Regions from separate parts of the Pseudomonas shahriarae genome, predicted to be linked through region 1. Evidence: riboswitches for the same ligand, from Rfam matches in the RefSeq annotation. Region 1 holds a riboswitch; each other region holds the start of a gene.

Region 1 (9,871 bases):
GCCGGCGTAGATAATTACCGGGCAACTGCGGATCAGCCGCTGGCCTTTGACGGTGATCAGTTCCGGGTCGCCGGGGCCTGCGCCGATGAAGTAGACGGTCATGGAGGATTCCTGTGAAAAAGCCGGCGAGGCGGGCTGCAGATGAAGACCGCTCATGATCAAGGAGGCGGATTATCGGGAATTCAGCCCGCGCACGCCAATGCAAAGGTGGCTTGCGGGCTTTTCTGGCGGTTGATCAACAGGCGGGCAGGGCGCTGGGCCAAGTGCTCGGCCAGGGCCAGGGCGGCGCTTTCGGCGATGCCGTGGCAGCCGGTATGGGCAAACGCGACAGCAGAGCGGTGGCTCAATTGCGCTTCGTGGATCGCCAGCTGTTCGGCACTGAAAAACTGCAGTGGCAACCTCAAGTGTTCGGCCAGGGCCAGTAACCCTGGCTCATCCTGTTTACGGTCGATACTCGCCAGTGCGCTGATGTGCCGAGGGTCGATTCCCGCGCCAGCCAAGGCTTCATTGAACAGCGCCAATAGCGCCGCGACGCTGCAGCCACGCTGACAACCCAGGCCGACCACCAGGGTCGGCGCGGTGGTGGCTGCTGTCATGCCGAGTGCTGGTCGTCGCGATTGCGTCGGAACAACCAGGCGCTGATCAGGCCCAGGGCCAGCCAGAACGCAACATTGGTCAGCTGCGACGCGATCTTGAACTGCGCTTCCAGGGCCTGCGGGGCGAGCATCGAGTGCACTTCGGGCTGTGGCGCGCCAATCACATGGGGCACCGCCAGGATCGCCACGCCGAGGATCTTCAGCAGCCAGTTGCGACCAAACACAATCAGCGCGATACCGGCGGCGGTGGAGGCTGCCGCGCCGATCCACCAGATCTGCCGTTGCGCCAGGTCCGCCGCAGCGGTGCCGGGCAGTTCCGGTGGCAGGCCGAGGGTCGGTGCCAGCACAAAGGTGGCGTAACCGGCCAGGCCCCAGAGCAGGCCCTGGGCGGTGCGGGTCGGGGCGCGCAGGGTGTACAGGCCGGCGAGCATCAGCGCAAAACCTACGGCGACCACCAGGTTACCGCCAGTGGTGGACAGCACGCGCTGCCAGCCGTCTTCCGGTTCCCAGGCCTCGGCGTCGTGGCTGTGGGCCGCAGCACCAGGCGCATGCTCATGCACTTCGGTCGTGGCCGGGGCGTTTTCGTAGGTTTCCGCCTGCTGAATCAGCGGAGCCACCCAGAAACTTTGCAGCAGGGTCAGCAGCAGGGCGGCCAACAGGCCGGTGAAACCTGCGGTTTGCGCAATTCGCTTGATCATGGTTGCAGGTCTCAATGGCACGGGAAGGCGGCGCTGTGGCGCGTATCGTGGGCGGCGTTGTGCACGGCCTCGATATGGGAGAACCCGGCGAAATACACCAGGCACGCACCGAGGATCGACGCGCCGATAGCGGCGGTCAGGCGTTGGCTCAAGGTGGCGGAGCGGCTGGCGGTGTGTGAGGTGCTGCTGATGATCGACATGGCACGTCCCTTTCGAGTGGCAGGGTGACACGAGCGCATGAAAACCCCGCGAGCCGGGCACGCAGGGTTCTGAACAGCGCCCGCCCACCGCGGGTTTGTTATTTGATTTTTCGGGCCGGTCTCCGGGCTTGCGAGGGGGCTCTCCTGAGTCCTGAAAGCATCGCCTTCCCATGCCAGAAGCACAGTGGCTGTGACGCTTCGCTCGCTTACCGTTGCGGGGGCAGCACCGGATTGGTCATGCATGCATGATTGACCGGTTTCCCGTTTCACCCTGTAAAGGGCACCCGAAACAAGATGTGTAGGAGAGCATGGGCGCGGGATGGCCGTCAATCTGTAGCTGGGCACCGCGGCTCTTCGCATGGTTTTGAATTGACCGTCCCTCAAGCACTGCGTAGCCTTGCACCTTCGAGGTTCTTCGGCTGCGGTCGAAGCTAAGAAGGGAACGCGGTCCAAGCCGCGGCTGCCCCCGCAACTGTAAAGGGTTTATCTGACTGCCACGCCACTGCCAATACGGCGGGAAGGCGCAGCCAGCGCCAGCCGCAAGGCCGGCAAGCCCCAAGCCAGGAGACCTGCCTCGCAACCGATTTTCCATTTCAACCGGGCGGGGTGATCCGGTGACGAATCCAGCACCTGCACGCCGCTGCAGGGCCAGTCGTCCCGTATGCCCGCCCCAAAGGGCATCCGATGAAAACACTGGCCAAACTCCCCGTCACTATCGTCACCGGCTTTCTCGGCTCGGGCAAAACCACCTTGCTGCGGCACATGCTGGACAACGCCCAGGGTCGGCGCATTGCTGTGATCGTCAACGAATTCGGCGAACTGGGTATCGACGGCGAGATCCTCAAGCAGTGCTCCATCGGTTGCACCGAAGAAGAAGCCAGCGGGCGCGTGTATGAACTGGCCAACGGCTGCCTGTGCTGCACCGTACAGGAAGAGTTCTTCCCGGTGATGCGCGAGCTGGTGGCCCGTCGTGGCGACCTCGACCATATCCTCATCGAAACCTCTGGCCTGGCGCTGCCCAAACCCCTGGTGCAGGCCTTCCAGTGGCCGGAAATCCGCAGCGCCTGCACGGTTGACGCAGTGATCACCGTGGTCGACAGCCCGGCCGTGGCCGCTGGCACCTTTGCCGCGTTCCCGGACCAGGTCGACGCCCAGCGCAAACTGGACCCGAACCTGGACCACGAATCGCCACTGCACGAGTTGTTCGCCGACCAACTGGCCAGCGCCGACCTGGTGATCCTCAACAAAACCGACCTGATCAGCCCTGAAGACCTGGCCCGTGTACGCCTGGAAGTCGCCGAAGAACTGCCGCCAGCAGTGAAAATCGTCGAAGCCAGCAGCGGCCGCCTGCCTCTGGATGTGCTGATTGGCCTGGGTGCCGGCTCCGAGGAGCATATCGACGGGCGCCATAGCCATCACGATCATCACCACGAAGGTGAAGATGACCACGATCACGATGCGTTTGACTCCATCTCCATCGACCTGCCACAGGCTGATGAAGCGCTGCTGCTGGACGCCCTGACGCAATTGGTGGTGCAGCACGGCATCCTGCGGGTCAAAGGCTTCGCCGCGATCCCCAACAAGCCGATGCGCCTGTTGATCCAAGGCGTGGGCACGCGCTTCGACAAGCACTTCGACCGGGCCTGGGGCGCTGACGAAGCGCGCATCACACGGTTGGTGCTGATCGGTCAGGACCTGGATGCGGCGGGCCTTGAAGCGCAATTGCGCGCCGCGCTCAGCGTTTAACCATGCACCTGCTCAGGACCCAGCCCGGTGGCTTCGTCTCCGATGACAACATCGCCGACCTGGGACAAACCCCCGCCGAGCTGGTGATCCTGTGCAGCGGCGATTCCAGCCTGGCGTTGCTGGCCGAAGCCGCCCAGCAACTGCCCGACGACTACCCGAGCCTGCGCCTGGCCAACCCGATGCAGGTGCAGAACCACGCCTCGGTGGACCTGTATGTGGATGAGGTGCTGCGCCACGCCAAGGTCATCCTGATATCCCTGCACGGCGGCATCGGCTATTGGCGCTACGGCATCCAACGCCTGGTGGAGCTGGCCGAGCAGGGCGTGCAGTTGATCCTGGTGCCGGGGGATGATCGCCCCGATCCCGAACTCAGCGGCCTGAGCACCGTGGGTGCGGTGGAGCGTGACCGCCTGTGGCACTTTCTGCGCCAGGGCGGGCTGGGGAATGCGCTGGATTTCTATCGTTGCCTGGCCAGTAGCTTCCTGGGCCGCGATTACCCGTGGGCCGAGCCGCAAACTCTGCCGCGCACCGCGATCTATCACCCGCGCGCCGCCAATGCCCGCCTCAATGACTGGCAGGCGGACTGGAACACCGATTGGCCGGTGGCAGCGGTGCTGTTCTACCGCTCGCACTTGCAGGCGGCCAATACCGGTTTTATTGATGTGTTCTGCCAACGCTTGCAGGCAGCGGGCCTTAACCCGCTGCCGATGGCGGTGGCCAGCCTGAAAGAGCCCGGCTGCCTGACAGTGGTCGAGGATTTGCTGGATGAGGTCGGGGCGGCGGTGATTCTGAACACCACCGGCTTTGCCCAATCCAGCCCCGAAGCGCCCCATCTGCGGCCGTTTCGCCGCAATATCCCGGTGATCCAGGCGATCTGCGCCCAGGACAACCAGCCCGGCTGGGAAGCCAGCGAGCAGGGCCTCGGCCCGCGTGATCTGGCGATGCACATTGCTTTGCCGGAGCTGGACGGGCGCATCATCAGCCGCCCGATCAGCTTCAAGGACCTGGCCTGGCGCAGCGAGCGCAGCCAATCGGACGTGGTGTGCTACCGCGCGGCCCCCGAACGCATGGACTTTGTCGCCGAACTGGCGCGGCGCTGGGTCGAGCTGGCACGGGTGCCGCATGCCGACAAGCGCATTGCGCTGATCCTCGCCAACTACCCGACCCGTGATGGGCGCATCGGTAATGGCGTGGGCCTGGACACCCCGGCCGCGGCCTTGAATATCCTGCGGGCCCTGCAGGCCGAGGGTTATCCGCTGCCGGATGCATTGCCGGCCAGCGGCACTGCGCTGATCCATGACCTGCTCGGCGGTGTCACCAACGACCTGGACAGCCTCGACCTGCGCCCCTGCCATCAAAGCCTGGGCCTGGACGAATACCAGGCGATGTTCAATCGCTTGCCCGAGGCCAACCGCCAGGCCGTGCTGGAACGCTGGGGCACGCCTCATAACGATCCGATGTGCCGCGACGGGCGCATGATGATCGCCGGCCTGCGCCTGGGCCTGACCTTTGTCGGCATCCAGCCGGCGCGGGGCTACCAGGTGGATGCCAGCGCGGTGTACCACGACCCGGACCTGGTGCCGCCCCACGCTTACCTGGCGTTCTATTTCTGGCTGCGCCACACCTACGGCGCCCATGGCGTGATCCACGTCGGCAAGCACGGCAACCTGGAATGGCTGCCGGGTAAAGGCGTCGGGCTGTCCGAGAACTGCTGGCCAGATGCATTGCTGGGACCGCTGCCGAACATCTATCCGTTTATCGTCAATGATCCGGGCGAGGGTGCCCAGGCCAAGCGCCGGACCCAGGCGGTGATCATCGACCATTTGATGCCGCCGCTGACCCGCGCCGAAACCTATGGCCCATTGCGCAGTCTGGAATTGTTGGCGGATGAGTATTACGAGGCGCAGTTGCTCGATCCGCGACGCGCTCTGGAGCTGCAAAAGGACATCCTCAAGCTGGTGCGCGAAACCCGCATCGATCAAGAGCTGGAACTGGATAACGAGGCTGACGCTGCCGTCTGGCTGCCGCGCCTGGACACCTACCTGTGCGATCTGAAGGAGTCGCAGATCCGCGACGGCCTGCATATCTTTGGCGAGTCGCCCGAAGGCCGCCTGCGTATCGACACCTTGCTGGCCCTGCTGCGCATTCCGCGTGGCGATGGGCGGGGTCCGCAATCAAGCCTGCTGCGGGTATTGGCCAAGGCCTTTGAGCTGGGCTTTGACCCGCTGGACTGCGCGCTGGCCGAACCCTGGACCGGGCGCCGCCCCGAGGTGCTGCAGAAGATCGACGGGCAGTTGTGGCGTACCGCTGGCGATACTCGCGAGCGCCTGGAGTTGTATGCGGCGCGGTTGATCGAACAGGCGCTGGAAGGCCCGCTCGAACAGCTTGAGGAGCCGGGCTGGGAGGAGGTGAAATCGGTGATCGAAAGCCTGCGCATCGTCGTCGCACCGCGCCTGGATGCCTGTGGCCCGGCCGAAATGCATGGCTTGCTGGAGGCGTTGAGCGGTCGTTTCGTGCCGGCGGGCCCCAGTGGTGCGCCGAGTCGTGGGCGCCTGGATGTGCTGCCGACCGGGCGCAATTTCTTCACCGTCGACGTGCGTAACCTGCCTACCACGACTGCCTGGCGTATCGGTTTCCAATCCGCAAACCTGATGCTTGAGCGGCACCTGCAGGACCATGGTGACCATCTGCGTCAGTTGGGGCTTTCCGTGTGGGGCACCGCGACCATGCGCACCGGCGGTGACGATATCGCCCAGGCCATGGCACTGATGGGCGTGCGACCGGTGTGGGCCACGGGCAGCCAGCGTGTCGATGATTTTGAGATATTGCCCATCAGCTTGCTCGACCGCCCGCGAGTTGACGTCACGCTGCGGGTGTCGGGGTTCTTCCGCGATGCGTTCGCCAACCTGATCCGCCTGTTCGATGCTGCGGTGCAGGCGGTCGCGGCGCTGGATGAGCCGGACGACCTGAACCCCCTGGCGGCCAAGGTGCGCAGCGAGCGCGAGGCGCTGCGCAAGTCGGGCCTGGATGAAGAGGCTGCGGCCAAGCAGGCCGGCTGGCGCATTTTCGGCGCCAAGCCTGGGGCCTATGGCGCGGGTGTGCAGGGCGCGATTGACGGTCGCCTGTGGCAAAGCCGCGAAGACCTGGCCGAGGTCTACCTGAATTGGGGGGGCTACGCCTATGGCGGTGCGGATGAAGGCACCGCCGCCCGTGAACAGTTCGCCCAGCGCCTGAGCCAGGTGCAGGCCGTGCTGCAGAACCAGGATAACCACGAGCACGACTTGCTCGACTCCAATGACTATTACCAATTCCAGGGCGGTATGCTCGCCGCCGTGGAAACCCTCAGTGGCGCCAAGGCCGCCAGCTACCATGGCGATCATAGCCAGCCGGACTTGCCGAAAATCCGCACGCTGAAGGAAGAGCTGAACCGGGTGATCCGTTCCCGCGCCGCCAACCCCAAGTGGATCGAAGGGGTCAAGCGCCACGGCTATAAAGGCGCGTTCGAGATGGCGGCGACGGTGGACAATCTGTTCGCCTTCGACGCGACCACGGCGCTGATCGATGACCACCAATATGCATTGCTGGCCGATGCTTACCTGCTCGACCCCGACACCCGGGCGTTTGTGCAACAGCACAACCCCGCGGCCTTGCGCGACATGACCGAGCGCATGCTGGAAGCCCAGCAGCGCGGTATGTGGCAGGCACCGGGGGCGTACCGCGAGGCATTGGAAAACCTGTTGCTGGACATAGAAGAAGACAGTTGATGACTGACATCCCCCATTTCCCACTGTCGGCAGTGGTCGGTGCCGACGACCTGAAGCTTGCCCTGTGCCTGACCGCCATCGACCCGAAGATCGGTGGCGTGCTGATCGAAGGCCCGCGCGGCATGGCCAAGTCCACCCTGGCTCGCGGCCTGGCGGACCTGTTGGCCAGCGGGCAATTCGTCACCTTGCCGTTGGGCGCCACCGAAGAGCGTTTGGTCGGCACTCTGGACCTGGATGCGGCGCTGAGCGAAGGCCGTGCGCAGTTTTCCCCTGGGGTGCTGGCCAAGGCCGATGGCGGGGTACTGTATGTGGATGAGGTCAATCTACTGCCTGATCATCTGGTGGACCTGCTATTGGATGTAGCCGCCAGTGGCACCAACCTGATCGAACGCGACGGTATATCCCACCGGCACTCGGCGCGTTTTGTGCTGATCGGCACGATGAACCCGGAAGAGGGTGAATTGCGTCCGCAGTTGCTGGATCGGTTCGGTTTCAACGTGGCATTGAGCGGGCAGACTTTGCCGACCGAGCGCGGGCAGATCATCCGTCGGCGCCTGGATTTCGATAGCGACCCTGGGGCGTTCTGCGCGCAGTGGGCTGACCAGCAAGCGGCGCTGCGTGCGCGTTGCACCCAGGCCCGTGCACGCCTGGAAAGCATCGCCCTGGATGACCAGGCCCTGGCGCAGATTACCGAGCGCTGCTTTGCCGCTGGTGTGGATGGCCTGCGCGCCGATCTGGTGTGGTTGCGCGGGGCGCGGGCCCATGCGGCGTGGCGTGGGGCTGCGGCCATCGCTGAAGAAGATATAGAGGCCGTTGCCGAATTTGCCCTGCGCCATCGTCGCCAGGAGCATTCATCTGCCGCCCACCCGCCGGAAAATGCGCCGGCGCCCAAACCCACTGACCCCAGCAGCGGCCAGGGACAGTGGGGTGAAATGCCTCCGTCTACACAAGTAACGGGTGCCCGCCGTGAAATACCCACCTGGCCAAAAAAGCCCTAGGCATTCGCCCCCGACCTGACGCGGGGGCGGATGCCCGGCCCAAGGCGGGTCGACTGGATCAAGGCAGGCAAGGGCGGGCGCGCAACGGCGCCGAGGGGATGGTCAATTGGCCGGGCACCTTGTTGGGCGGGCGACCACAATCGCGTAAAGACCTGGTGTACTGCAACCGCAGCCGTGCCTCCCATGAGCTGTGGCTGGTGATTGTCGATGCCTCGGCGTCCACTCGGCGGCATCAGGCGCTTAGCGATGCCAAGGGCTTGCTCGCGCAGGTGTTCGACGACGCCTATCGGCAGCGGGCGCGACTGGCGTTGTTGACCGCCAGCGGGCAAGTGCCGAGCTGGCAGGTACAAGGCTTGAAAGCGGCCAAGGGCCTGGGGCGTTGGCTGGATGGCCTGGGCGCCGGCGGAGGGACGCCGCTCCTGGCGGCGTTGACCGAGGCCGGGCATTGGCTGGCGGCGCGGCGCAAGCGCTATCCGGCTGAACAGCAGCGGTTGCTGGTGATTACCGATGGCCGATTGAAAAACATTGGCGCGTTGCCATTGCTGGAGTGCCAAGGCTTGCTGGTGGATATCGAACGTGGGCCGATCCGGCTGGGGCGGGCGCGGGAGCTGGCCGCCGGGTTGCAGGTGGATTATCGGCATATTGATAGCCTGTAGCGCTGCTGCTATCGCTATTGCGAGCAAGTCCGCTCCCACATTTGGCCGCGTACATCCTTTGGAATGCGCTTGAATGTGGGAGCTGGCTTGCCTGCGACAAGGCCCTCAAACCCACCGCAAAACGATCAGCTAGCCCCCGGCACATTCGGCCAAAGATCCGCCACCAGAAACAGCCGCTCCGCTTCCTCCCAATCCCCGCCGTTCTGCATCATGCGCACCAACAATTGCGCCGGCGCCATCGGGTCAAGGTCGACCAACCAGTGCTGCATCTGCTCTTCACTCCAGATTTCTTCCGCCGGGTAATGCGCCGGCGCCAGCCAGGCATGGCGCGGCAGGGGCTGCCAGCGGCCCGGCGGGCTGGCCTGGATAAAGTCCTGCCAATCGCGCTGATGCAACCAGCGCCCGCGCAAATGCTGGGGGTGGGCGCCGAAAGGCGGGGCGGCCTCGCCGGGCCAGGGGTACAACAGGTAGCCGCCGAGCCACAGATGGGCGGTGAACTCCTGGATATCCAGCGTCGCCAGCACCTCCCGGCTTTGCGCCCTGGCCGAGATGGGCAGTTGGTGGTCTGCCAGATGCGCCAGCTTGCGATCCAGGCGGTCGTGACAACCCGGGCCCAGCCATTGCGCGGTGTCCTGGCCGTTGCCGTCCTGGGGGCCGAGGTAAAGCTTGATCGCCAACTCCAGATGATGCACGCCGTCACGGTCGCGCAGCAGCATGTCCAGCTCACCCAGGGTGTGCCCGGCCTGGCGGATCGGCAGGTTGGCCGCCAGCAACTCCACGCCAGGGGCGTGCTGCACGGCAAATTGCCACAGGCGTTCGTAATACAGGCCCAGGCGCCGGGTGCGTGCCAGGCTCAGCCAATGCAGCAGGGCGCTGCTGTCCTGGTCCAGGCGCCTGAGCCATTGCTCCAGGGCCGCAGGCTGCTGCACCCAGTCACTGCCGGCCAGGGGGTGACGTTGTGGCCAGGGCGTCTGCGCGAGCATCGGCGGGGCGAGGATCACCCACGCCAGATCCCGCACTGCGGGATGACGCAATTGACGGGGCAGAGGCTGCAGGTCGGGAAACGGATTCATGGTCCGAGCATAGCTGTTTCCTACTCGCCGCGTGCCCCCTGGAAGTGTTGAGAACCGTTGTCGTCTGGGGCCTGGGGCGACAAAGGATTTTGTCTAATGCGGCCTTTCGCCCATAATCGTTCTTTTTGCCAGACCCAAAC
Region 2 (9,871 bases), 850 kb from region 1:
ATGGACGGCTGCCTGTTCAAACCCACCGGGCTTGAGGACCTGCATGCCGCACTGGCTTCTCGCACGGCCATGCCTTCGGTCAATGAGCCGGTGCAGGCGGACCCGGTCAAGGCCCTCGACTTGAGCCGCTTGTTGAAGCTGACCGGCTCCGACACGGGGGCCGTCAAGGAACTGCTGGCACAACTGCTCGACAGCCTTGCTGCAGACCGTACGCAACTTCAGGCATTGCTTGAAAAGCACGACTACGCCCAGCTACACGACCTGGCCCACAGGACCAAGGGCGGGGCGCGTCTGGTCGAGGCGCAGACCTTGGTGAACCACTGCGAAGCGCTGGAAGCGGCTTGTGAACAGCGCGATCCCGAGGCACTGGTTTGTGCAGTGGCGGCTGTGCAAGAGGCCATTGATCAATTGCATCAAGCCCTGACGGATTACTGCAACCAGGCATAGAGGCAGGTCCGGCGCAGGGAATTTGGGAGAACTCCTACATGTAGAGGGAACTACGCTGATTTTTTCGTCGAAATATGTCTGGAAAAGTAGGCCGCTCCTTCCTTCCGCGAGCGATGCCTGCTCAGGGACTTGCGATGCCAACCAAAGCACTGACCATCCTGATTGCCGATGAACGGCACCTGCAACGGTTGCACATCGAAAAAATGCTCAACCAACTGGGCTATTACCGGATCGTCCCGGTGCAGACCTTCGATGAAGTGCTGATCCTGACGGATATCCCGGCTGAGCCATTTGACGTGTTGATTATCCATGCCGGCCTGGCCGCCGCCGCGGGCGGCGCATTGGCGTTCCAGCAGCAACATCCGCAGGTGCGCCATGTGCTGGTGTATGACGACCAGGACCTGGGGCCGCCTGCTTGCGTGGTGCCCCTGGCCCTGGTGCGTTTGCCGGGAGCGCCCGACAGCATCACCCTGGAACACTTTATGGACATCGTCGACCCGCCGTCACCGGCCAGTGGCTTGCGGGTCTTGCCCTGGCTGCGGGAGTTGGCGCGCAACCCGGCGGTTTAGCTCAGTCCCACTGCGGCGCAATACCCTTGGGGCTGATCAGGCGATGGCCGCGCTCAAGGCCTTCGATTTGCGCCATATCGGCTTGGCTCAACGTCAGTTGCACAGCCTTGAGGTTGCTCTGCAGGTTGGCGCGCTGGGTCGAGGACGGAATCACCGCATACCCCAGCTGCATGGCCCAGGCCAGGGCGACCTGTGCCGGTGTGGCCTGGTGGCGTGTGGCGATTGCCTGGATCACCGGGTCTTTCAGCACTTCGCCGTAGGCCAGGGTCATGTAGGACGTAATCTGGATACCGTGACGCGTGGCGAAATCCACCACCTTACGGTTTTGCAGGTAGGGGTGCAGCTCGATCTGGTGGGTGGCGATATTCTCGGCACCGACGGCGGCGATGGCTTCTTCCATCAGCGCTACGGTGAAGTTGGAGATGCCGATCTGCCGGGTCAGGCCCAGGCGCTTGGCTTCCAGCAACTGCCCCATGAACTCGGCGACGGGTACCTGGTTTTCTGGCGACGGCCAATGGATCAGGGTCAGGTCCAGGTAGTCGGTCTGGAGCTTGCGCAGGCTTTCATTGAGGCTGGGGATCAACTGGCCTTCGGCAAAATTGGCGATCCAGATCTTGCTGGTGATGAACAGTTCATCGCGGGGGATACCGCTGGCAGCGATGGCCTGGCCGACCTCGGCTTCATTGTCGTAGATCTGCGCGGTGTCGATGACCCGGTAGCCGAGATCGAGGCCGGTGCTGACGGAATCGATGACCACCTGGCCCTGCAGGCGGAAAGTGCCAAGGCCGAATGCGGGAATAGACATGTGTGACTCCTGTTGTGGCATGGACAATGGCGTTGAGTATCGGCTGCCGGCGCCAGGCGAAACACCCATGCTTGTTCAAATGACTCTTGACCAGAAGTCATGAGTGGCCCGCGCCTACAAGGTGTTGAGCTCGTGGGCCAACTCCAGCACCACTTTGCCGCTGCCGACAGTGGGCACCAGGTGCGTAAACGGGATATCGATCATGCGGTTTTCCCGCACCGCCCGCAGGCGCGACAGCACCGGGTCGCGGGTCAGCAACTGGCGTTTGCGGCTGGCAGGGGACCACACGGCGTCGGCCAGCAGGATCACATCCGGATCGCTCATCAATAACGTCTCACTGCTGACCGTGACCCGGTACTGGTTGATCCCAGCCAATATATTGTGCGCTCCGGCAGCCGCCAGCAGGGTGGTGACGAAACCTTGCCGTCCTTCGCTGTCCAGGCCGTTGACTTCACTGTCGAGGTAAAACACCGACAGCGGCTTGGCGGGCTTGGCCAATGCCTGGGCGCTGGCCAGGTCGGTGTCCAGGGCGTCAATCAGCTCGCGGGCCCGCTGCGGTTTATGCAGCAGCTTGCCCAGGGTCAGCAGGTCATTGCGAATGTGCCCGAAGTAATCCAGGGAATGCCCGGCACACGCCGACTCCAGCAGATACGAAGCCACGCCATTACCCGCCAGCCCGGTGCGTGAAGTAATGCCGCTGCCAAAAGCCGTGGCAAAGCCGCCCACTACCAGGTCCGGCTGTTGCCCGTACAGCACCTCGCTGGCCGGGTAGCGCGGAGCAATCACCGGCACAGCGAAATATGTGCCCTGCTTATGCGCGGCGCCGTTGTCATCCAGGTACGCCACGCCCACCAGCGCCGGGCCGGCCTCCAGGGCCAGCAGCATATCGGCGGCGTGCTGGTTGAGGGCGACAATCCGCGCCGGCGGCGTATGGGGCAGGTGCCACTCCTGTTGGCAATTGCGATAACTGTCCGCCAGGGCCGAGGCGCTGCACACCAGGGCGATGGCAAATCCTCCCAAGCGTTTCATGGGCGCTCCCGGATCAATAACTCTTCGAGCACCTCGCCGCCCACCAGGTGCACATCCACCAGGCGTACGGCATCGGCCTTGCTGCGCACTCCGTACCAGCAGCGCTCCGGGTACACCGTGAGCACCGGCCCCAGGTTGCAGGGGAACTGGCAATGGGTGCGGGTCAGCAGCACGCCGCCGGGCACTTCGATGTGCTGGTGTTCCAGCAGCCGTCGGCGCAGGGTTTTCCAGAGCTGCAGGGCGCCGCGCTGGGTGCAGCGCGGGCCGGTGCACAGCAGCACATGGCGGGCATGCTCGGGGATATGGGACCAGTCGGGGTGGCTGTCCACCCCGTCGATTTGTGTGATTTCAGTCATCAGAAGCGATACGTGTAACGCACCTCCGTGGTGAACGGTCGGCCCAGGTTGTCGACATTGCTGGAGCGGCTGGTGACATAGTCGCGGTCGAACAGGTTCTCTACCAGCAGGCTCACGCGGTGTTGGTGGGCGTTGTCGAGGTAGCGGTAGGCGTCGGCGTCCACCACCGAATAGTGGCCGTATTCGACTCTTTTCGAGCTGATCACATCGTGGATATAGCGGATGGCCGCGCCGGCGCCCCACAGGCGATTCTGCGACTCGAAACCCACCCGTGAACGGGCGAAGAAGCTTGGCACATCATTGAGAGTGACGCCGGCGCGCGACTCGGTCAGGTTGCGGGTCATGTCCGCCTGCAGGCTCCACTGCTGGTTGAGCGCCAGCTTGGCGTCGGCCTCGAAGCCACGCACCTGGATCTGCCCCTGGCCGTTGACCCAGTGGCTATCGTCGAGGGTGATCAGGTCGGTGATCTTGCGCTTGAACAGGGTCACGCTGGCGCTGAACTCGCGGTCGGCCAGCAGGCCCTTGTAGTCCAGGCCCAGCTCGGCGTTGCGGCTTTTTTCCGGCTTGAGGTTACGGTTGCCGATCTCGTCGCCGGGTTCATTGACAAACAATTGCTCGGCATTCGGCAGCTTGTAGGCGCTGCCGTACTGGCCGCGCAGGGCCCAGTTGGCATTGAGGTCGTAGAGCGAGGTGAGCATGCCGACCGTGGCACTGTCGCCGCCGCTCATGGTTTCGTGGCGCAGGCCGATGCTCGGGTGCCAGTCGGGCAGGGCGTCGATCTGCGGGCGCAGTTGGCTGTACAGGGCGTGGGCTTCGGCCTTGTTGTTGTCGATGATCAGTACATCGTCCTGGCCCTTGAACCACTGGTTGTCGGAGCCGAACACCAGCACATGGCCGCCTTCAAGCTCAGCCTTGCCTTCGGCTTGCACGCCCCAGTCGGTGAACCCCCAGTAGTCATCGCGGTTACGCACCACGGTGCCACCGTCGGCGGTGTTGTTGACCCGCGAGTAACGCGTGTCCCAATCGTTGATATGGCCCTTGACGAAGTAACTCAGCCGTTCATTGAGGCGTTGCTCGAAGGTCGCCGTGGCGATCTGTTGCACGCGGTCGTTGGTGGTCTTGCGGTTGTTGGTGGCGCCGGCGAAGTCCAGGTTGGCGTCGGAGTACTGGTAGAACAGCTCCAGGCGCGAATCATCGCCCAGGGACTGGATGGCCTTGGCGCCGAAGGTGGTGACTTCGTAGGAGCGTTTCTTGTCGCTGACGTTGCTCATGTCACGGTTGCGAAACGGCTGGTAACCCTCGGACACGTTGTGGCTGACGTACGCCAGCAGGCCCAGGTCGCCCAGGCCGTTAGTGAAAATCCGCTCGGCCCGGGCATCGCCGGTGGTGCCGCCAAAGGTATCGACGCCCAGGTTGGTTTCGCCGGACACGTCACGGGTCTGCGGGCTGCGCGTGACGATATTGATCACACCCGCCACCGCCTGGGTACCGAACAACAGGCTCTGGCCGCCCTTGAGCACTTCGATGCGCTCCACGGCGTTGGCCGGCAGGGTGTCCAGGTACAGGCCGCCGTACAGGCGGTTGTTCAGGCGCACGCCATCGAGCAGGATCAGGGTGTCGTCATTGCGCCCGCCCAGCAGGGAATAGGTGCCGTAGTCGAAGGGGCCGTTTTTCGGCGCAACGTAAAAGCCGGGAATAAACATCTGCATCGCCCGGGTGATATCGGCGCTGGGGCCGGCGCGTTCGATCTGTTCGCGGCTGACAATCTCGACTTTGCTGCCGTACTGGGCCATATCGGCCACGGTGGTGGATTCCACCGACGGCGCAGAGACGATCTGCTGGTTGAGCACCAGGGCTGTGTCATCGGCGAGCAGCAGCGGGCTGAACAGGCAACCCAGGAGCAGGGTCGGGCCAGAGGTAGAGGAACGTTGGAAAATCATAGTCTTCTCGAAAGTATCTTCGCAGAAGCACGCAGGAGAAGGCACCGGGCACACACCGATACCGGCCCATGCCCGCCCACCGCAGGATTATGCCAAACAGAAATTCCAGGCCGGTCTCCGGGCTCTCGCGTATCGAACCCTTCACCTTCCCATGGCGCTCTGGCCACAGTGGTGTGTCGAAGGGGTCACGCGAATACCGTTGCGGGGGCAGCACCGGACTTGCTCGAATGAGCGTACCGGTTTCCCGTTTCACCCTATGCACGGCGGCATAAGGCACCTGAAACAGGGCGGCATCTGAACATTCGCAGGCCCTTTCGTCAATCTGGCGCAGCGATTGTGCAGTGCCGCCAGTGTGCTGATGCTCAGCGGCTTGCCGCGGTGGCGCCGGTGCGGGGCGGGAAATACACGGGGTAGTAGGAGAAGAGCACATATTCGAGCGGGTTGCGGATCAGGGAAATACCCGTGCGGTCCTTGACCGTGTCCACGCTGTCGTATTGGGCGTAGGTGTCACTCACCAGTTTTGGGCCTTTCTGCGTCCCATGCATCTGGATGCCGGTCTTGAACTCGGCGGTGACCAGCTCGGGGCTCGGGGTCACGGTCACGGTGCCCACGAAGGCCTTTACCGGCTTGTTGATCAGCCGCTGGAACTCGGCGGCGAAGGAGTTCTCGGCGCCATTGCCGGAGTAGCAGACAAGCAAGCGAACGTTGTCGAACTGGCTGGGATCAATGCCTTTGGCGAGCAAGTGGGCATGCAGTTGCTCGGCGGTATGCTCAGCACCGTCATACAGGATGGTCGAGCTTTTACCGGACAGTTGTTCCCTGAAGCTGAGGTCGCGACCATGAGCGTTGATGTTGAGCCGAGGTTTGCCTTTGTATTCATCTTCAAAGCTGAACAGGTTGCCTTTGATCAGTTGCATCTTTTGCATGTTGCCCTTCATCACGATCAGGCGCCGGACCTTTTCGCCATTCGGCGCCTCGATGATGCTGTTGTGGCTGCCACTGCGCAGCGCTGCCTGGGTCACCTCCGGCGTCGGTGGGGGATCGACCGGCCTGCGTGAGGAGCGTGCTCGAGAGTGGGTCACCAGCATTGCAAAGTTGAGCAGCAAATCCGCCATGGCCGTTTCTTTGTCCGGCGTGGCGTTGTCCGCCAGCGTTTGCAGGTCGCTGAGAATGCCCTGGAACTGCAGCGCCGTGCCAATGGCAGCGCCGGGGCCGCGCAGGGCCGGCAGTACCGCGTTGAGCAACAGATAGCCGCCTTCCTTGAGCGTTGCCCAGCGGCTTTCGGCGTCGGAGACAGATTGTTGTTCGGCCATGCTGATCACGCCCTGGGCATTGGCGTCGTACAGGTGGTTCATCAATTGCCCGGTTTGCAGTTTGGCCTTCAGGGCATCGGCAGCGGCATAGCCGCCCACCGCCAGTGTGGGCGCAGCGGGAACGGTTTCTCCGTCGCCCACGCCAAACAGGCTGGTGGTCTGGGTGGAGGGCTCCTTGAAACTCCATGCCTTGTAGTAGTCGCGGGTCGCGTTGTCGGGAAACCAGGCCAGGATGTCGTTTTGCAGGCGCCCCGGTTGCTGGATGGCCTCCAGCAAGGCCTGGCGGGTGGGGAATTGCAGCAGCGGTGCGTCGGCGATCAATGGGCGGTAGAGAATATGCGGGCCGCTGATGCTGTCCTCGGGTTCGATCAGGTACATGTTGTCGACCACCTCGGGTGTGGCGCCTGGCCCGGCAACGAACGCCAGCGGGCGGACGACGATCTCTTTGCCATCGACGGTCTGTGCACCGGGTTGCGGGTTGACGGCCGCCTGCACGTAGCGCAACCCTGTGGTATCGAACCCCGATTGTTTGTTAACCGCCAGCTCCAGGGCCTTGATCTGCAGTTCCACGGGGACTTGCTGGGCAAACAGGGACTGGCGTTGGGCTTTTTTGACGGGATCGTCCAGCAGTTCGCGCTTGAGCAGCTCGGGGTAGCTTTTACCCACGTCGACCTTCTCGATCAGTTTCTGCAGTTCGCCATCCTTTTCCAGCTCCGGAACCCGCGTGTTACCCGGTTTGAGATAAACCTCCACGTCGCGGCTGGGCAGCCCCGACAGGTTTTTCAGGAGCACATCGGTCATGCTCATGCGTTCGCGATGGAGACTGCCGCTGACCACCCCACCTGGCGAGTTGCCGCCGACGGGCACCTTGAACACCACCTCCAGGTTTTTCGCCGGGTGGCTCACCGCCTTCAGTTGATCGAAAGCCTGTTCGGCAAAGGGCCGGATATCCGGGATATCGCTGTTGTAGGTCCGCCCTTTATTGCGCTGGGTGATACTCGCCAGTTGCAGGCTCAGTTCACGCAAGACAACACGCTCGGCCTCGGTGGCGTTGCTGACCCAACTGGGCATCTTGCGTGAAGGCTGATCCAGTGTGTCCAGGTTCAGCCAGCTGGGGTCGGGAGCAAGGCTGTTATCCAGACGCTGAGTGATCACCGTCTCGGCCTGGGCCTGGAAAGCATTGCCGTCGACCTTACGCAAGGTGTTGAGAAGCCGTTGTTCAGGGGCCTGCGCTTTGAGCTGTCGCTCCCGTGCCGCGTTGAACGCCGCGTAGGAGTCATAGGGGGTGACTTTGCCGCTGGGTTCGCACAGCAGCAGAATCGTGCGCTCGCCGACATGGCGCTGAATCAGCAGGTTGGCTGAAGTGGACTCTATCGCGCCCTGGTTGGGCTCTGAAATGCTGCCGAGGTTGAATACCGTCACCTCGGCACTGTCGTTGGAGCTTGGGCGCGTCGATCCGTTGGGGTAGCGCACCACCAGGTCCAGGGTTTCGCGCTGCAGATCGTCCAGGCCCGGCTGCTTGAGTGCGGCCAGTCGCAGGTTGTCCCGTAACAGGTTACTGATCAGTGTCCGGCGACTGCCGGCAAACGGGCTGAGGCTTGCACGGGTGGGGGCGCCGAAGGCGGGCTGGTCCCAATAGTTGGATACGTCGGTTGTCAACGCCTGCGCCAGTTGGCCTGGCAGCGCACGGAATGCGCTTTGGATCGCGCCCATGTCAACGGCGAGTGGGGTGTCCGGGGTGTTGCCGGTATGGGTCAGGACGTCTGGGCGGGTGTCGACCAGTTTGCTGTTGGCGGGCAAGTCGGGGACCGCACCGTCTACCAGGTATTCCAGGGCCAGCGTCGTCAGCGGCTTGCGTTTGAACTGACCCGGGTTGTCCGGGTCGGGCTGGGCCAAGTCGACCTGATTGATGTCGAAGTCCAGCCCGGGTGATGCACTCTTTATGGCGTCCGTCAGCAGCCGTCCCACGACCGCTTGCAAACCGGGCTCGCCGGCAAACTGCTGTCTGGCAATCTCGGCGGTCGGGGAGCGGCGGGGAGGGATGGTGATGGGTTTATCGGCGGCAGCTTGCTGATCGAGTTGTTGTTTGACGGCCAGTTGGTTTTGCTTGACCTCCCGTGATCGCGGGTCGTGCGCAGCGTTGGTCAACGCGCTGAAGCCGTTGCGATTGAGGGCCGAGCTCTGCTTGAGCACGCCTTGCAGGCTGGGATCCGCTGGCGGCTCGCCATAGAAACTCAGAACCTGGCCCAGGCTTGCGGTTTCAACGTTGAAGCACGGTACGAGCGCCCCGGTTCCGGCACTCAGTTTTTTCGCCAGCGCCACTATGGCCGGGGCCACCTGCGCCCAGCCTGACGAGTCATCGTGCGTGAACATCTTGGGCGGCGCATCGGAGCCTTTGGGGCTGCGGACCAGCAGGTTGCCGGTGGTCGGGTCCACCCTGAGGTTGGCAACGACCAGGTTGTTTTTTTCGACGAAATCCAAAAAAGCCTCACTGGAGAGGGCTTCGTTAAATGCCTTGAATGTTTGGGCCAGTGTCGAAAGGGGCGGCAGTTCCAGAAACAGGCGCCTGGCAGGGGGCAGGGCAGCAGCGGGGCGCGTTTCTTTGCGCAGCGTCAGCAGGGCTGTCGCGGTGTTCTGCGCCAACTCCCGGTCAGCCTCATCAACCTGCGCGGACGGCGTTTGCTCAAGAGGCACTGAGGCGGGTTCTTTGGCGAGGACCTCTGCGGTTTGGCGTTGCTGTTCGACGATATGTGCAGCTTGCAGGCTATTGGTGTTTGCCGGCAGGAGGGAGGGAAACGATTGCTGGGTCAGCAACTGCTCGATTGAGGCTGACCGCTGGCTTTTGGTGCTGTAGGCGTCATGGCCGTAGAAGTCGCCGATCAGCGCCAGCGGAGCACTGTGTTCCCCGGTATGCGCGAAGGAGTGCTCAGCGCTGGGTTCCAGTGCTCTTGCCGCAGCGGCAACGTCTGCGGATGCCGCTTCCCACCCGGGGGTGTATTTCGAGAAGTGGCCAGACGCACCGCGAATTTCGAAGTCCAGCGACGCTGAACTGGGGGTCCAGGTAAAGTTTTGCGTATTGATGGTGTTGTTTTTGGCAAACGTTGCAAAAGGCTCTGCTTTCAAGGCGTCGTTGAATTTTTTCCAGGCCCTGCCGAATGTGGAGTAGGGCGGGATGTTGTTAACGGTCATTTTGCTCGGGTCGAAGTCTGCAGCAGGCTCGTTGGATGTCTCGTGAGAGGCCAGGGTCAGGGCGTACTGTTTCGCCAGTTCGCGGTCACTGTCTTGCACGAGTTGCCGGGCATTCTCCAGTTCGTGGGCAGTCACATCCACGGCGTCGCGCCGGGATCGACTTGACGAGTGGGCTGCGCCCGATTCCGGCGGGGGTTCTGCGAAGGAGCGTGTGGCATTGGAA
Region 3 (9,871 bases), 1.5 Mb from region 1:
TCAGCAACACCGGGCAATCCACCGCTTCGGCGAAGCCCATATTGGCAATGTCATTGGCCCGCAGGTTGATCTCGGCCGGCGAGCCTGCGCCTTCGACCATCACCACCGGGTAGGCCGCACTCAAACGCGCGTGGGAGGCCAGCACCGCCTGCATGGCGATGGCCTTGTAGTCGTGATAGGCCACGGCATTCATGCTGGTCACGGCGCGGCCATGGATGATGACCTGGGAGCCGGTGTCGCTATTGGGCTTGAGCAGCACCGGGTTCATATCGGTGTGCGGCGCCAGGTTGGCAGCCTGGGCCTGCACAGCCTGGGCGCGGCCGATTTCGCCACCTTCTGCTGTCACCGCGCTGTTGAGCGCCATGTTCTGCGGCTTGAAGGGCACCACCGGCACGCCCTGGCGCACGACCCAACGGCACAGTGCGGTCACCAGGGTGCTTTTGCCCGCGTCGGAGGTGGTGCCTTGCACCATCAGGGTGGTCATGAGGTTTGCTTCCAGGCAGTCAGGGCCTGTTCAAGGCGCAGCCAATCGGCATCAGTCCCGGGCAGGCCAAAACGCAGGCTGCTGTCGTGGACAAACAGGCGCAGCAGGATGCCGCGCTGGGCCATGAATTCATGCAACTGCTCGGCGTGATCGCTGATCAGCCACTGGAACAGCGCGCAGCCACCTTGCGGGCGCAGGCCATACTGCTCCAGCAGGCGGAACAGGCGCTGGCTGGCGTCTTCGCAGCGCTGGCGCTGGTAGGTATGGCCGGCGCTGTCGCGCAGGCAGACCTGGCCCAACTCCCGGGCCGGCCCGCTCACCGCCCACGGCCCGACCTGTTCGGCCAGCAGCTTGAGCAGTTTGCGTTCGGCCAGCACAAAACCCAGACGCACCCCAGCCAGGCCGAAAAACTTGCCGAACGAGCGCAACACAATCAGCCCGACTTGATTGGCCTGGCTCGCCAGGCTCAAGTGCGGGGTGTTGTCCATAAAGGCCTCATCCACCACCAGCCAGCCACCGCGCTCGGCCAGGCGCGCATGCCAATCCAGCAGGCGCTGGGGCGTGAGGCTCAGGCCGGTGGGGTTGTTGGGATTGACCACCACCAACACGTCGAGGCTGTCGAGGAAGAAGTCGACTTCCTGCTCCAGCACCTCGCGCACGATGTAACCGGTGCGGCGCCAGGCTTCGGCATGCTCGGCATAGCACGGCGACAACACACCGACCTTGCCCGCCCGGCGCAGGCGCGGCAGCAACTGGATAGCCGCCTGGGAGCCCGGTACCGGCAATACCTGGGCCGCACCGTAGTAATCACAGGCTGCCTGCTCCAGGCCATCATCGGTCTCTGGCAAGCGGGCCCAGGCCCGCAGCGGGATGGGCGGGATGGGCCAGGGCCAGGGCGCGAGGCCACTGGACAGGTCCAGCCAGTCTTCCTGGGCAATGCCGTACTGCAGCGCCGCCTTGCGCAGCCGTCCACCGTGTTCAAGCATAGAAATGCGCCCCCGCACACAGGATCAACACCCACAGCCACACGCCGCGCTGCACCAACTGCCAGCCACGCTCGATGGAATCGGCATCGGCCGGCGGCCCTTCGCCGAGGATCGGACGCTGGTGCAACTCACCGTGATAAATCGCTGCCCCGCCCAACTCGACGCCCAGGGCGCCAGCGCCCGCAGCCATCACCGGCCCGGCATTCGGGCTGTCCCAGGTCGGCCCCTGGCGGCGCCAGCATGTAAGCGCCAGGCGCGTCTTGCCGAGCACGGCGTAGGTCAACGCGACCAGCCGCGCAGGGATGTAATTCAGCAGGTCGTCAATCTTCGCCGCCGCCCAGCCAAAACGTTCAAAACGTTCATTGCGATAGCCCCACATGGCATCCAGGGTATTGCTCAGGCGGTACAGCACCACGCCGGGCACGCCGGCCACGACAAACCAGAACAGCGCGGCAAACACCGCGTCGCTACCGTTTTCCAGCACCGACTCGGTGGCTGCGCGGGCCACTTCGGTGCTGTCCAGCTCACTGGTCTGGCGGCTGACCAGGTAACTCACGCGCGTGCGTGCTTCGTCCAGGTCGCCGCTGCGCAGGGCCTGGGCCACCGGCAACACGTGCTCACCCAGGCTGCGCATGCCCAGGGCCAGGTACAACGCGAGGATCTCGATCACCCAGCCGAAGTAAGGCGCCCAGGACAAGGCCGTGGCCAGCAAGGTCAGCGGTATCACCGTGATAAACCACGCGCTCACGCCATGGCTGCGCCAGCCACGCCCCGCGGAGTTGAAACGTTGCTCGATGCGCCCGGCAAAATTGCCGAACGCCACCAGCGGATGCCAGCGCCTGGGCTCGCCCAGCAGCGCATCCAGCGCCACTGCAGCGACACTCAGCAAGGCCACACTCATTGACTCACTCCCCAATAATTCTCATACAGCATGTCACTCAGCGGACGCGGTTCGGTCCAGCCTTCGAGTTGCAACATCGGTGCCGGATAGAACTCCGTCACCGGGCCCAGGCACAGCACGGCCAGGGGCTTGGCACCGGGTGGCAGGCCTAGCAGATCGGCCAGGTCCCGGGGTTCGAACAGTGACACCCAGCCCATGCCCAGGCCTTCGGCGCGGGACGCCAGCCATAGATTCTGGATCGCACAGGACAGTGAGGCCAGGTCCATTTCCGGCAAGGTCCGACGCCCGAAAATATGCCGTTCACGGCCATCCATCAATGCCGCCACCAGCACCTCGGCGCAGTCGTGGATGCCTTCGACCTTGAGCCTCATAAAGTCGTCCGAGCGCTCGCCCAGGGCTTGCGCGGTGCGGATACGCTCGGCTTCCACCAACTGCTGGATCTGCCCGCGCAGGTTGCGGTCGCTGATGCGGATAAAGCGCCAGGGCTGCATCAGGCCGACGCTGGGGGCCTGGTGCGCGGCGTGCAGCAGGCGGTGCAACAACTCGGGGGCGACGGTGCCGCCACTGAAGTGGCGCATGTCGCGGCGTTCGGCAATGGCGCGGTAGATGGCGTCGCGCTCGGCCTGGGGGAAGGCCTTGTCGGTCATGACCCTATCGCGGGCAAGCCCGCGCCTACCGTTGCAATGCAATCGCCTGCGATGGCGGCGTCCCGATCCGGCGCAAACAGCGCGGCCACTGCAACCGGGTTCGACGGGAAATAAAAGTGCACATAAGAGGCCGTCATCCGCCCCTGGCGGTACACCGCCTCGGCGCCGCGCCCGCCATTGGGGCTCAGGCCACGAGCAATCGGCTGCCACGGCGTGCTGGTCAGGGAATGATGGTAGGTGTGGCCGCGCAATTCGCCTTCCGGCAATTCGACCGTTTGCAGGGCCAGGGCCGCCAGGCGTTTCTGCATGACCGCATCGCCTTGCAGCAGCCCCAGCAGTTCGGCACGCGTGCCCTCGACATCGGTCAGGGAGTCGAGCAGGTAGAGCATGCCGCCGCATTCGGCCAGCAATGGTTTGCCGGCGCTGTGGTGGGAGCGGATCGCCTGCAGCATCGCGGTGTTTTGCGACAGCGCCTGATGATGCAACTCCGGGTAGCCACCGGGCAGATAGAGGCTGTCGGCGTCGGGCAGCACGCGGTCATGGATCGGCGAGAAGAAGTGCAACTGCGCGCCCATCGCCCGCAGTAAGTCGAGGCTGGCGCCATAGGTGAAGGCAAAGGCTTCGTCACGGGCCACGGCAATCCGCACCCCGGCCAGCAACGGCTGGGCCTCGATCACCTCCGGCGCAGCGAATTCCACCGGCGGTGGCAGCGCTACCTCGCAACTGCTGGCCAGGGCGGCGGCGGCGGCATCCAGGCGCAGATCGAGGTCATTCAACTCGCTGGCCTGCACCAGGCCCAGGTGGCGGCTGGGCAGCTCGATCCCGGTTTCCCGGGACAGCGCGCCGTACCAGCGCAGGCCTTCGGTCAGGCTGCCTTCCAGCAACTGCGCATGGCGCACGGTGCCGACGCGGTTGGCCAGGACCCCGGCGAACGGCAGGTCCGCCTGGTAACGCGCCAACCCCAGCGCCAGGGCGCCAAAGGTTTGGGCCATGGCGGTGCCGTCGATCACTGCCAGCACCGGCACGCCAAAGTGGCGCGCCAGGTCGGCGCTGGACGGTGTGCCGTCGAACAGGCCCATCACGCCCTCGATCAGGATCAGGTCCGCCTCCCCCGCGGCTTCCCACAACAGGCGACGGCTTTCCTGCTCGCCGACCATCCACATGTCCAATTGATAGACCGGCGCACCACTGGCGCGCTCATGGATCATCGGGTCGAGAAAGTCCGGGCCGCACTTGAACACCCGGACCTTGCGCCCCAGGTTGCGATGCAAACGGGCCAGCGCGGCGGTAACAGTGGTCTTGCCCTGGCCTGACGCCGGCGCGGCGATCAGCACCGCTGGGCAATGGCGCGGCTGGTTCAAAGTTCGATGCCTTTCTGTGCCTTGATACCGGCCTGGAACGCGTGCTTGAGCATGCCCATTTCGGTGACGGTATCGGCCATTTCAATCAGTTCCGGTTTGGCCCCGCGGCCAGTGACCAGCACGTGCTGCATCGGTGGCCGGGCTTGCAGGTCGCTCAACACTTGGTCCAGGTCCAGATAGCCGTGCTTGAGCGCGATGTTCAGCTCATCCAGCACCACCAGGCCGATGGACGGATCCTGCAACATTTCCCGGGAGACCTTCCAGGCCGCTTCGGCGGCGGCGATATCGCGCTGGCGGTCCTGGGTCTCCCAGGTAAAGCCCTCGCCCATCACATGGAAGCGCACCTGCTCGGGGAAGCGGCGGAAGAACAGTTCTTCACCGGTGCTGTTACGGCCCTTGATGAACTGCACCACACCGCATTGCATACCGTGCCCCATGGCCCGGGCCAGCATGCCAAACGCCGAACTGCTCTTGCCTTTGCCGTTGCCGGTCAACACCAGCAGCAAACCGCATTCATTCGGTGAATTGGCAATGCGCTCGTCAATCACCGCTTTTTTGCGCAGCATGCGCGCCAGGTGGCGTTCGTCACGATCAGGGGTATCAGTCATGGCAGCTCTCCGTTGGGGCTGGACAAAAACGGCGGGCAGGAAAAGACAACTTAAATGAAGCCAAGCATCGCCCACCGTGATGCTGTTGGATGAATCAGGCCGGTCTCCGGGCTCATGAGTGGCGCCCGATTGACCAGGGCAAGCCGACGATGCGCCTTCCCATATCGCAGGCGATACAGTGGCAAAAGCAGCGTCTTGACTCATTTACCGTTGCGGGGGCAGCGCCGGGATCGTGGCCACACTGTAGAAAAGTGCGCGCACTCACCGGCTTCCCTGTTTCACTCGGTCGGCGCGTACGCCACAGAGCACCTGAAACAAGCGGCGAAGGTTAGTGGGTTGGGGGTACAGCGTCAATTAAAGCCGGCCACGTACTTGAACCATCGCCGCGCGCCATACCTCTATGACTACAGGCATTGAGGAGAAAAACATGCACAAGACCCGACTCGCCCTATTGATCATGGCCGCAGGCGCACTCGCCGCCTGTGGCGAAAGCTCAACCTTGCAGGTATCCGATGGCACCGGGCCGTCGCCCAAGCTGCCGGAACCGAATAAAACCCTGATCCCCACCGTCAACATCGCCCCGGCGATTGGCTGGCCCGCCGGGGCCAAGCCCAAGGCCGCCGCCGGCACCCAGGTTGGCGCCTTCGCCGAAGGCCTGGATCACCCGCGCTGGCTGTATGTATTGCCCAATGGCGACGTGCTGGTGGCCGAGACCAATGCGCCGCCCAAGCCGGATGACTCCAAGGGCATTCGCGGCTGGGTCATGGAAAAGGTCATGGGCCGTGCCGGTGCCGGCGTACCCAGCCCGAACCGTATCACCCTGCTACGCGATGCCAACCATGATGGCGTGGCGGAAACCCGCACGGTGTTCCTGGAAAACCTCAACTCGCCGTTTGGCATGACCCTGGTGGGCAACGACCTGTATGTGGCCGACTCGGACAAGCTGCTGCGCTTCCCCTATCAACCGGGAGAAACCGCGATCAAGGCCCAGGGCACCAAGGTCATCGACCTGCCGGGCGGTCCGCTCAACCACCACTGGACGAAAAACGTGGTGGCCAGCAAGGACGGCAACACGTTGTATGTGAGCGTAGGCTCCAACAGCAACGTCGGTGAAAACGGCCTGGAAGCCGAACAGGGGCGTGCGGCGATCTGGGAAGTCGACCGGGCCAGCGGCAAGCAGCGGATTTTTGCCTCCGGGCTGCGCAACCCCAATGGCATGGCCTGGGAGCCGCAAAGCGGCAAGCTGTGGACGGCAGTCAACGAGCGCGATGAAATCGGCAGCGACCTGGTGCCGGACTACATCACCTCGGTCAAGGATGGCGGCTTTTATGGCTGGCCGTTCAGCTATTACGGCCAGCATGTGGATGTACGGGTCACGCCGCAGGACCCGGACCTGGTGGCCAAGGCCATTGCGCCGGACTATGCCGTCGGCCCCCACACCGCGTCGCTGGGCCTGACCTTTGCCGAAGGCAACACCCTACCGGCGCAATTTGCCCAAGGCGCTTTTATCGGCCAGCACGGTTCGTGGAATCGCAAGCCGCACAGCGGGTACAAGGTGATCTTTGTGCCATTTGCGGGGGGCAAGCCCAACGGCGCGCCGGTGGATGTGCTGACCGGCTTTCTCAACAGTGATGAGAAAGCTATGGGCCGGCCGGTGGGCGTGGTGATCGACCAGCAAGGCGGGTTGCTGGTGGCGGACGATGTGGGGAATAAGGTGTGGCGGGTGTCTTCAGCCAAATAAATGATTTGCGAGCACCCCAAAACAACTGTGGGAGCGGGCTTGCCCGCGATGGCTGTGGATCAGTCAGGAATCTATCCACTGACACACCGCCATCGCGGGCAAGCCCGCTCCCACATTGGGTTTTATATTTGGCTTAGGGATTACGCGCCAATTGCCCCGCCGGCAACACGCGCTTGGCGCTCAAATAGGCATTCTGCCAGTAGGCCTTGGACAAGGTATCAAGCTTCACCGTACCGCCGGTTTGCGGCGCATGCACGAAACGCCCTTCACCCACGTAGATGCCGGCATGGCTGACCTGCGAGCCACCGCCCGTGGCGAAGAACAGCAGGTCGCCGGTCTGCAGCGCATCTTCGCGCACGTCCTGGGCCCGCATCACAATCAGCTCGCGAGTGGTGCGCGGCAGCGAGATGCCCGCGGCGTCGCGGTAGACAAAACCAATCAAACCACTGCAATCAAACCCCGAATCCGGGGTGTTGCCGCCCCAGCGGTAAGGCGTGCCCACCAGGCCCAGGGCGCGAAACAGCACATCTTCGGCCACTGGCGAAAAGTTCTGGGTGGAATAGTTGAATACCGGCTTGGGCTTGACGGCCACAGGCGCAGGTGGAGGACGGCTGGCGCAGGCACTGAGCAGTGCGGCGCAAACAACAAGAATTAGGCGGGCCGAGGTCGACATGGGCAGAACAATCCTGATCTGGATGCGGCTTTCGCTGCCGAACGCTGAAAACTAGACCGCGCAAGCAAGCTTGCGCGGTCAGGTTCGCAACAATATCTCAGGATTCTAGCGCTTACGCGTCAAACTTCAAGTATCACTTTAACTTTACTTGCGAGCGGTAACGGTAGTCGGGGCCATCGCCAAAGCGCGCTTGGCTTCGATGAAGGTTTTGCTCCAGTAGCTGTCACCCAGCTTATCGACCCGCACCCCACCGCTACGGCGGCTGCTGGAGTGGATGAACTGGTCATCGCCCAGGTAGATACCGGCGTGACTGACGCGACCACGGCCGTTGGTACTGAAGAAAAGCAGATCGCCGGGCTTGAGGTTGTTTCGTGCGACCAACGGTGCATCCACGTTGATCATTTCGCGGGTGGAGCGCGGCAGGTTCATGCCGGCTTCTTCACGAAACAGGTAGCCGATAAAGCCACTGCAGTCGAAACCGGCTTCAGAGGTACCACCGAAACGGTAACGGGTACCGATCAGGGACATGCCGCGTTCGAGGATACTGTCGGCCAGCAGTGGCAGCTGATAAGGCTTGCTGTCGGCGAACTGGGCCAGTTCTTTTTCGGTCGCCACCTCTTCTTCATAAACAGAAGAAGACTGTGCTGCGACGAATTTGGCTTGATGCTGTTGTTGCGGCTTTTGCTGCTCGACCACCTGCTGGGGGTGGGTGGCGCAACCAAACAACAGGGTAACGAGTGCGAGAGGCACGAGGGGTGCGAAGCGATTTAGCATGGGCACGACCGTGGCTGATATGTAAAGAAGCCGAGACTATGCCTTCTATGACATCGATTTGCAAATTCAATCGTGATCTATGTGACTTCTTGTTTGACCCATGTCATCTAAGCCCTTGAACCCCATTTAGACCCTTTTGCGTGGCCAGAGCGGCCCAAACGCAGGTTTTCTGACGCCTGTAATTTGCCAGGGGCCCCGGTTTTAAAGGGCTGGCTACCAGCCGAGGGTTTCTTTGAGGAAGGGAATGGTGAGCTTGCGCTGGGCCTGCAACGAGGCCTGGTCGAGTTGTTCGAGCAAGTCGAACAGCGCGCTCATGCTGCGGGTGCCACGGGTGAGGATGAAATGCCCGACTTCATCGGTCAGGTGCAGGCCACGACGCGAAGCGCGCAGTTGCAGGGCACGCAGCTTGTCTTCGTCGGACAGTGGGCGCATCTGGAAGATCAGCGCCAGGGTCAGCCGCGACTTGAGGTCTGCCAGCTTGACCGGCAATTCCCGTGGCGAGGTAGAGGCGGCAATCAACAGGCGCCGGCCGCTGTCGCGCAGGCGGTTGAACAGATGGAACAGCGCTTCTTCCCAGTCCGCCCGGCCGGCAACGGCTTGCAGGTCATCCAGGCACACCAGTTCGTATTGCTCGAGGTTATCGAGGATGCCGATGCCACGGTCCAGCAGTTCGGCCAACGGCAAATACACCGCTGGCTCCCCCATCTGCTCAAAGCGCAGGCAGGCGGCCTGCAACAGGTGGGTACGCCCCACGCCGTCCTTGCCCCAGAGGTAGATCAGGCTTTCCGTCCACCCGGCGTCGGCTTCGCAGAGCCGCTCGACATAGCCGAGTGCAGCGGCATTGGCGCCTGGGTAGTAATTGATGAAGGTAGCGTCGTCACGCAGACGCACACCTAGGGGCAGCTGAATCGGTTTCATGCTGACTGAACGGTCCCAATCGAACCGTTAGTGGCCTCTGTGAAAAGTTTGCAAAGTTTATACCCGTGACGCCGGGCGCACAATGCAACAGACCACAAGCAAAATCAAAGGTTTGCGTTAACTCATTGGATTTTTTGGAGATTGTTTGGCGCGATGGCTAAATGCCAAGCCCCACAGACAACAAACCCGGCCTTGAGCCGGGTTTGTGATCAGTCTTACAACTGAGGGTCATCGGCGCCCGTATAGGCGCCCGAATCCTTGTACACATCGTGCACATGGCGCACCAGCACCATGATCACCGCCGCTACCGGCAGCGCCAGGAGGATGCCGGTAAAGCCGAACAGCTCGCCGCCCGCCAGGATCGCAAAGATCACCGCCACCGGGTGCAGGCCGATGCGATCGCCCACCAGCAACGGCGTCAGCACCATGCCTTCCAGGGCCTGGCCGGCCATGAACACCGCGACAATCCCCAGCATCGGGTACAAGTCACCGCCAAACTGGAACAGGCCAGCCACCAGCGCCGCACCAATCCCGATGACAAAGCCCATGTACGGCACAATCGCCGCCAGGCCGGCAATCATGCCGATCAACAGGCCCAGTTCCAGGCCGATCGCCATTAGCCCGCCAGCGTAGATAATCCCCAGCGCCACCATCACCAGCAACTGCCCACGGACAAAGGCGCCCAGCACCTCATGGCACTCCCCGGCCAGGGACACGATGCGCTCCTCGCGATCACGGGGCAGCAGGCTGCGGATCTTGGCCATCATGATGTCCCAGT

The links. A riboswitch is a leader RNA that binds a small molecule or an ion and turns the genes downstream of it on or off. The one in region 1 is predicted to bind cobalamin.
Region 2: linked by a shared signal. The riboswitch ahead of HU773_RS11025 (TonB-dependent receptor plug domain-containing protein) and the one ahead of cobW (cobalamin biosynthesis protein CobW) in region 1 are both predicted to bind cobalamin.
Region 3: linked by a shared signal. The riboswitch ahead of cobO (cob(I)yrinic acid a,c-diamide adenosyltransferase) and the one ahead of cobW (cobalamin biosynthesis protein CobW) in region 1 are both predicted to bind cobalamin.

The regions. Positions count from the first base shown of each region.
Region 1 is NZ_CP077085.1:3,313,940-3,323,810, reverse strand. It holds gene cobM (precorrin-4 C(11)-methyltransferase) at 1-102, opposite strand, end outside; gene HU773_RS14750 (cobalamin biosynthesis protein) at 183-596, opposite strand; gene HU773_RS14745 (CbtA family protein) at 593-1,294, opposite strand; gene HU773_RS14740 (CbtB domain-containing protein) at 1,306-1,494, opposite strand; cobalamin riboswitch at 1,591-1,797, opposite strand; cobalamin riboswitch at 1,886-2,085, shown strand; gene cobW (cobalamin biosynthesis protein CobW) at 2,179-3,240, shown strand; gene cobN (cobaltochelatase subunit CobN) at 3,243-7,004, shown strand; gene HU773_RS14725 (magnesium chelatase ATPase subunit I) at 7,004-8,002, shown strand; gene HU773_RS14720 (vWA domain-containing protein) at 8,056-8,658, shown strand; gene HU773_RS14715 (DUF1853 family protein) at 8,784-9,731, opposite strand.
Region 2 is NZ_CP077085.1:2,463,107-2,472,977, forward strand. It holds gene HU773_RS11000 (transporter substrate-binding domain-containing protein) at 1-447, shown strand, start outside; gene HU773_RS11005 (chemotaxis protein CheY) at 582-1,016, shown strand; gene dkgB (2,5-didehydrogluconate reductase DkgB) at 1,018-1,821, opposite strand; gene HU773_RS11015 (ABC transporter substrate-binding protein) at 1,936-2,850, opposite strand; gene HU773_RS11020 ((2Fe-2S) ferredoxin domain-containing protein) at 2,847-3,206, opposite strand; gene HU773_RS11025 (TonB-dependent receptor plug domain-containing protein) at 3,206-5,146, opposite strand; cobalamin riboswitch at 5,238-5,442, opposite strand; gene HU773_RS11030 (hypothetical protein) at 5,509-9,789, opposite strand.
Region 3 is NZ_CP077085.1:1,809,247-1,819,117, reverse strand. It holds gene HU773_RS08150 (cobyric acid synthase) at 1-484, opposite strand, end outside; gene cobD (threonine-phosphate decarboxylase CobD) at 481-1,470, opposite strand; gene cbiB (adenosylcobinamide-phosphate synthase CbiB) at 1,463-2,371, opposite strand; gene bluB (5,6-dimethylbenzimidazole synthase) at 2,368-3,018, opposite strand; gene HU773_RS08130 (cobyrinic acid a,c-diamide synthase CobB) at 3,015-4,379, opposite strand; gene cobO (cob(I)yrinic acid a,c-diamide adenosyltransferase) at 4,376-4,987, opposite strand; cobalamin riboswitch at 5,068-5,315, opposite strand; gene HU773_RS08120 (PQQ-dependent sugar dehydrogenase) at 5,415-6,728, shown strand; gene HU773_RS08115 (C40 family peptidase) at 6,862-7,401, opposite strand; gene HU773_RS08110 (C40 family peptidase) at 7,546-8,175, opposite strand; gene hda (DnaA regulatory inactivator Hda) at 8,389-9,093, opposite strand; gene HU773_RS08100 (AI-2E family transporter) at 9,309-9,871, opposite strand, start outside.